DNA from 2 places in the Micromonospora sp. NPDC048835 genome. Region 1 is predicted to be linked to the other one. Evidence: riboswitches for the same ligand, from Rfam matches in the RefSeq annotation. Region 1 holds a riboswitch; the other holds the start of a gene.
What was found. Region 1 has a riboswitch for thiamine pyrophosphate ahead of thiE (thiamine phosphate synthase). Riboswitches for the same ligand answer to the same signal wherever they lie in the genome.
Positions count from the first base shown of each region.

Region 1 (3,400 bases):
CGTCGCGCAGCGCCCGCTCCGGCCAGCCGGCCCGGGGTACCACCTCGCCGTTGACCGCGACCGCCACGCCGCGCGCGTGCGGCACGATGGCGCTGACCAGGTCCGCCACCGAAGCGCCAGCGGCGATGCTGCGCTCGGCCCCGTTCACCGTCAACTCCACAGCTTCCCCTCCGTCATTGGGTCAGGCCCGCCCCGGGCGACAGCGCCGAAACGGTCGGCACGAAAGGGCCCGAGCATCGGGTCGGGTACGCCGCCGAGCACCAGATCGGCGATCAGATCGGCGGTGACCGGAGTGAGCACGATGCCGTGCCGGTGGTGCCCGGTGGCGGCCAGGACATCCGGCCGGTCGGGCAGGGGCCCGAGGATCGGCGCGTTGTCCGGGGTGCCGGGGCGCAGCCCGGCGACCGCCTCGACCAGCTCGTACTCGGCGAGTTCGGGCAGCAGGTCGACCCCGGCGCGCAGCAGCCGCTGCACGGCACCGGCGGTGACGGTGGTGTCCGAGCGCTCCTCGACCGTCGCGCCGAGCACCACCTCACCCCCGGTGCGGGGCACGAGGTAGACGTGCTCGCCGTCGGCGTACCCCCGGATGACGTGCCGGAAGCCCGGCGCGACGCCGTCGGGCGTGCGGAGCCGGAGGACCTGGCCCTTCACCGGCCGCACGGGCAGGCCGGTGAGCGCCGCGGCGCCGCAGCCGGCGGCGATCACGGTGACCCCGGCGTCCACGTCGGACAGGTGCCGAACCGGCTGCGGCACGAGCACCGCGCCGGCCCGCTGCGCGGCCGTGCGCAGCGCCGGCACCAGCAGCCGGGGGTCGACCTGGTGGTCGGTGGGTGCGAACGCGCCGCCGCGCACCCGTGGGGCGAGCGCCGGCTCGCGGTCGCGCAGCTCGCTGGGGCGCAGCGGCGTCACGGGCAGCCCCAACCCCTGCTGGTACGCCCAGAGCCGGCGCGCCTCGGCCAGGTCGTCGCCGGTGAGGCCGACCATCAGGGTGCCCTCGGTCCGGTAGCCGATCTCGACTCCGGTCGTCGCGGTCAGCTCGGCGGCGAACGCCGGCCAGCGGGTGGCGGACGCCAGCAGCAACCCGGTCAGCTGCCGCTCGCCGAAGTACGCCTCGGCGACCGGGGAGAGCATGCCGGCGGCGACCGCCGACGCCCCCGAGCCGGGTGCCGGATCGTGCACCACCACCCGCAGCCCACGAGCGGCGCAACGCCAGGCGATGGCGAGCCCGATGGGCCCCGCCCCCACCACTGCCACGTCCGGCCGGACCCGGTCGCTCGACGGCGGTGACGGGGACCGGCCGGTCAGCACGTCAGGGCCTCGATCAGCTCCGCGGTCGCCCGTGCCGGGTCGGCGGCGGAGGAGACGGCACCGACCACCGCCACCCCGTACGCCCCGGCGGCCCTCAGCGCCGGCACCCGGGCGGCGGTCACCCCGCCGATCGCGATGACCGGAACGTCGACGGCCTCGACGACGGCGCGCACCCCGGCGGGCCCGATGGGGTCCGGCAGCCCGGTCTTGGTGCTGGTGTGGTGGCACGGCCCGACGCCGAGGTAGCTGGCTCCCGCCGCGACGGCCTCGCCTGCCGGGCCCGGCGCGCGGGCGGTGGCTCCCAGCACGCAGGTGGGGCCGAGCACCCGGCGGGCGGCGGCCACCGGCAGGTCGTCGGCGCCGACGTGACCACCGGCGGCACCCACCGCAAGCGCCACGTGCAACCGGTCGTTGACCAGGCAGGTCGCCCCGTACGACACGCAGAGCGCCAGCACCCGCCGGGTCAGGTCGTACGCCTCGCGGTCGGTGGCGGAGTCCTCGACACGCACCTGCACCACCAGGTCGGCGCGGGCCACGGTGAGGGCGGCCTGAACCACGGCGAGTGGGTCACGACCGGGTCGGGTGTCGGTGATGAGATGCAATCGCCCCAGGGACGGCACGGCAACGCTCCTCCCTGCGCCGGCATTATCCGGATCAGGTTCGACGGTCGGGGGCTGTCAGCCCCCCTCTCAGCCCGGTACACCGGGCTCCCGTGGGTTACTTGCGTGTCACCGTACGACAGATTCGCCGGCCTGCCAAGGCGCGGTCGGCGACGGCCGGCGGGGCGGGTCGGCGGGGTGGGCCGCCGGGAAACGAGCGAGATCCATGGGGCACTTCATACGGTCCTGTTCGGAATGTCGCCCCCCGTTGCAGAACCGTTACCCGTCCGCATCTTGCCCGACATCGAACCAGCCGAATTAATTTGTTCAGCGATTCGACAAAATGTCGGTGGGGGCACCCTGGCACGGTGTGACCACCGACTCCATCAGGGACGGCCTTCGGCGAGCCGACTCCCGCGAGCCCTGTCACTACGACACAGGAGGCGGCGTGTCCCGTTCTCGTCGTGCCCGCGTACCAATCACCGCAACCCTGATCTCACTGGCCATGGCCTCGACCACCCTGTTCGGCGCGCCTGCCCAGGCGGCCGCCCAGGTTCCCCCACGGGATGCGCAAGCCGCAGCCCCGGTCAGCCAGGTGGTGCCGAAGGCGCCAAAGGCCGCAGCAGTCGATCCCTTCTCCGTCCTGATCTTCTCCAAGACCGCCGGCTTCCGGCACGACTCGATCCCCACCGGCATCGCGGCCATCCAGCAGCTCGGCGCTGCAAACGGATTCACCGTGGACAACTCCGAGGACGGCGCGTCATTCACCGACGCCAACCTGGCGAAGTACAAGGCGGTGATCTGGCTCTCCACCACGGGTGACGTGCTCAACGCCGACCAGCAGGCCGCGTTCGAGCGCTACGTGAAGGCGGGCGGCGGCTACGTCGGCATCCACGCCGCGTCGGACACCGAGTACAGCTGGGCCTGGTACGGCGACCTGGTCGGCGCGTACTTCGCCAACCACCCGCAGAACCAGACGGCCACGGTCAAGGTGGAGGACCACGCCCACCCGTCCACGGCCGGACTTCCGGACCGCTGGTCCCGGTTCGACGAGTGGTACAACTACCAGTCCAACCCCCGGCCGGACGTGCACGTGCTGGCCAGCCTGGACGAGAAGAGCTACACCCCCGGCGCCGGCGCGATGGGTGCGGACCACCCGGTCGCCTGGTGTCAGGACTACGACGGTGGCCGGTCCTGGTACACGGGCCTCGGGCACACCCGGGAGTCGTACGCCGAGCCCCAGTTCCTGTCCCACCTGCTCGGCGGCATCCGGACCGCGGCCGGCGTCGAGAACGCCGACTGCGGCGCCTCGAAGACGTCGAACTTCGAGAAGGTCACGCTGGACAGCAACACCAGCAACCCGATGGAGCTGGACATCGCCCCCGACGGGCGGGTCTTCTACATCGAGCGCGACGGTCGCGTGCAGATCGTGAAGCCGGACACCGGCAGCACCGTCACCGCCGTCGACCTGGACGTCTTCACCGGCAACGAGG
Region 1 is NZ_JBEZGM010000020.1:3,992-7,391, forward strand. It holds gene thiS (sulfur carrier protein ThiS) at 1-160, opposite strand, end outside; gene thiO (glycine oxidase ThiO) at 151-1,305, opposite strand; gene thiE (thiamine phosphate synthase) at 1,302-1,928, opposite strand; TPP riboswitch at 1,923-2,032, opposite strand; gene AB0C15_RS22750 (ThuA domain-containing protein) at 2,356-3,400, shown strand, end outside.

Region 2 (3,400 bases), on a different contig from region 1:
GGCGTCCAGCGCGCCGGCCACCGCGCGCCGGATCAGGTCGGCCCCGGCCGGGTCGAGGTTGGCGGTCGGCTCGTCGAGCAGCAGCAGCGCGGGGTGCAGGGCCAGCGCGCCGGCCAGGGCGAGGCGTTGCTGCTCGCCACCGGAGAGTGCCGCGGTGTTGCGGTTGCGGGAGTACGGAAAGCCGACCCGGTGCAGTGCCTCGTCCACCCGGGGCCAGATCTCGTCGGCCGGCACTCCCCGGTTCTCCAGCCCGAACGCGACGTCGTCGCCGCAGCGCGCCATCACCAGTTGGGTCTCCGGGTCCTGGAAGACGATGCCGACCCGCTCCCGCCCCTTGCGCGGGTCGAGCCCGTCGATCTCGACGGTGCCCTCCTGCTCGCCGGAGTCTTCGGGGAGCAGCCCGGCCAGTGCGCTGAGCAGGGTGCTCTTGCCGGCCCCCGACGGCCCGAGCAGCAGCACCCGCTCCCCGGCCTCGACCCGCAGGTCGACCCCGCGCACCGCCCAGGCCCGCCGCCCGGCGTGCCGCCACCCGAACCCCCGCAGAACAACCGCGCCCACCGAACCCCCTCCCGCGTGATTTCCCGTTGTCGATCAAGAGGTTTGCGTCAGGATTCCGCCTCTGGTTGACGCAAAACTCTTGATCGACGAAGTCGGACCGGGGTCAGATCAGGGCCCGGTTGCGGCCCACCGGGAAGCGGTCCAGGACGCCGGTGTTGGCCAGCGCCCGGGTGAGCAGCCAGCCGCCCGCTCCGGCGATGACGGTGGCGCTGACGATGGTGAGCAGCGCGTACGGGACGCGGTAGTCGCCGAGCGCGTAGTCGACGTTCCAGACGAAGAAGTCGAACAGTGCGGCGCTGACACCGGTCAGCGCACCGGCGAACACGGCGGTCGGCAGCCGGAACGACCGGTACCGGAAGGCGGCGAAGGCCAGCTCCGCGCCGATGCCCTGCACGATGCCCTGCGGGATCACCGTACCGGCCCACTGGCTGCCCATCAGCGCGGACAGGACCGCCGCCACGGTCTCGCAGTAGAGGGCGGCCCCGGGCTTGCGGATGACCAGCCCACCGATCACCGCCGGCATCAGCCAGACGCCGTAGAGCAGGGTCTGCGCCGGCGGGAAGAAGGCGAACGCGCCCTCGGTGGCGCTCCAGACCAGGCCCCAGGCCCAGAAGATGACGCCGAAGGCGACAGCGATCACCGAGGCGACCACGATGTCGATGGTGCGCCAACGGTTTGTGGTGTTGTCCATGGTGTGCTCCCAGTTCTAGGAAGAGAACCAGGAGAAGACGCACGCCGCGTCCGGTGGCACCGGACTGCGGCGCGGCTGGAGGTCGACCGAACTCCCTGCGCTGGCATTACCCAGATCAGGTTCGAGGGTCTGCGGGCGTGCCCGCACTCTCAGCGCTGTGCGCTCCCCTGTCGGATATGAAGTTGTCTCGCTGACGCTAACACCGCCCCGGGGTACGGGGACAGCAGGCACCCGCCTGACCTGCGGGAGCGACCGCCCTACCCGGTCTGGGTACGCTTCCGATCATGCGGGTTGACGCGCGAGGCTTCACGTTCGAGGTGACCGTCGACGGTCCACCGGACGGTGTACCCGTCCTGCTGCTGCACGGTTTCCCGCAGCACAGCGGCGAGTGGGCCGACGTGGTGCCGACGCTGCACGCCGGCGGGCTGCGCACGTACGCACTGGACCAGCGCGGCTACTCGCCGGGCGCCCGGCCCACGCTGGTGGCCGACTACCGGATCCCCGAGCTGGTCACCGACGTGGTGGCGGTGCTCGACGCGCTCGGCCTGGACACCGTGCACCTGGTCGGTCACGACTGGGGTGCGATCGTGGCCTGGGCGGTCGCCGCCCGGCACCCCGAGCGGGTCCACACGCTCACCGCGGTGTCCGTGCCGCACCCGGCGGCCATGGCACACGCCCTGACCACCGACGGCCAACAGAAGGCGCGCTCGTCGTACATCGCGCTGTTCCGCAAGCCGGGCAAGGCGGAGAAGGTGCTGCTGGCGTGGCACGCCACCGCACTGCGCAAGCTGCTCGGCGGGGTGGGCGACCCGTCCCGGGTGAACAGGTACGCCGACCCGATGCGCGAGCCGGGGGCGCTCACGGCCGCGCTGAACTGGTACCGGGCCATGTCCCGCAGGGACCTGGCCGACGTCGGCCAGGTCGCGGTGCCCACCACGTACGTCTGGAGTGACCGGGACGTCGCGATCGGCCGGACCGCCGCCGAGGCGTGCGCGGCGAACGTCACCGGGGACTACCGCTTCGTGCAGCTTCCCGGGGTGAGTCACTGGATCCCGGACGCGGCGCCGGGCCCGCTCGCCGAGGCGGTCCTGGCCCGGGTCGGCGGCACGGGCTGAGCGGGCGGCGGCCTGACCTGAGAGGGCGGCGGCCTGACCTGAGACGGCGGCGGCCTGAGCGGGCGGCGAACGCCAACGGGCCGGCTGGCCCGCAAATTCGAACGACGGAGGACGTATGACGGTGAGCGCCGAGGACTACCTGGCCGTGGTGACCGAGACGATCGGCAGGGTGGCCGCCAGCCAACGGGAGGCGGTGGGGCGGGCCGCCGACCTGATCGCCGACGCCGTTCGAGCCGACGGTGTGGTGCACGCGTTCGGCACCGGGCACTCGGAGGCCCTGGCCATGGAGATCGCCGGACGGGCCGGCGGGCTGGTGCCGACCAACCGGATCGCGCTGCGCGACCTGGTGCTGCTCGGCGGCGAACCCGCCGATCGGCTCGGCCCGCTGCTGGAACGGGACCCGGCCGTCGCCCGCCGCCTCTACGAGCTGGCCCCGGTGCGTCCGACCGACGTCTTCGTACTCGCCTCGAACTCCGGGGTGAACGGCGCGATGGTGGAGTTCGCGACGCTTGTGAAGGAGCACGGTCACGGGTTGGTGGCGATCACCTCGGCGCAGCACTCCGGCCGGATGACCTCCCGACACCCGTCCGGGCGCAAGCTGAGCGACCTCGCCGACGTGGTGCTCGACAACGGCGCACCGTACGGGGACGCGACGCTGCCCCTGCCCGGCGGCGGCGCCGTCGGTGCCGTCTCCTCGATCACCGCCGCGCTGCTGGCCCAGCAGGTGACCGTGGAGGTGGTGGCGCGGCTGCTTGCGGCGGGGGAGCGGCCCCCGGTCTACCTGTCGGCGAACATCCCGGACGGCGACGCGCACAACAACGAGCTGGAAGCGCGGTACGCGGGCCGGATCCGACGCGGGGCCTGAGGCTGCCGGCGACGGCTCGGCTGGTGCTTGTGGCCGACGTGCGTCGCCGAGATGAACGGCGGATGTCGTGAACCTGTTTCGCGCTCGGCCGGGTGGGGCATTGGCGTTGCTGCCGGCGGCTGGGACCGCCGGCAGTAGCGTCTCACCGGAGGTAGCGCGTGTCCAAGGAGA
Region 2 is NZ_JBEZGM010000043.1:25,600-28,999, reverse strand. It holds gene AB0C15_RS30435 (ABC transporter ATP-binding protein) at 1-558, opposite strand, end outside; gene AB0C15_RS30430 (ECF transporter S component) at 662-1,249, opposite strand; TPP riboswitch at 1,324-1,428, opposite strand; gene AB0C15_RS30425 (alpha/beta fold hydrolase) at 1,534-2,364, shown strand; gene AB0C15_RS30420 (SIS domain-containing protein) at 2,480-3,229, shown strand; gene AB0C15_RS30415 (DUF6328 family protein) at 3,388-3,400, shown strand, end outside.
Region 2: it holds a riboswitch for thiamine pyrophosphate, as region 1 does, so the genes downstream of both, AB0C15_RS30430 (ECF transporter S component) here and thiE (thiamine phosphate synthase) in region 1, are expected to answer to the same signal.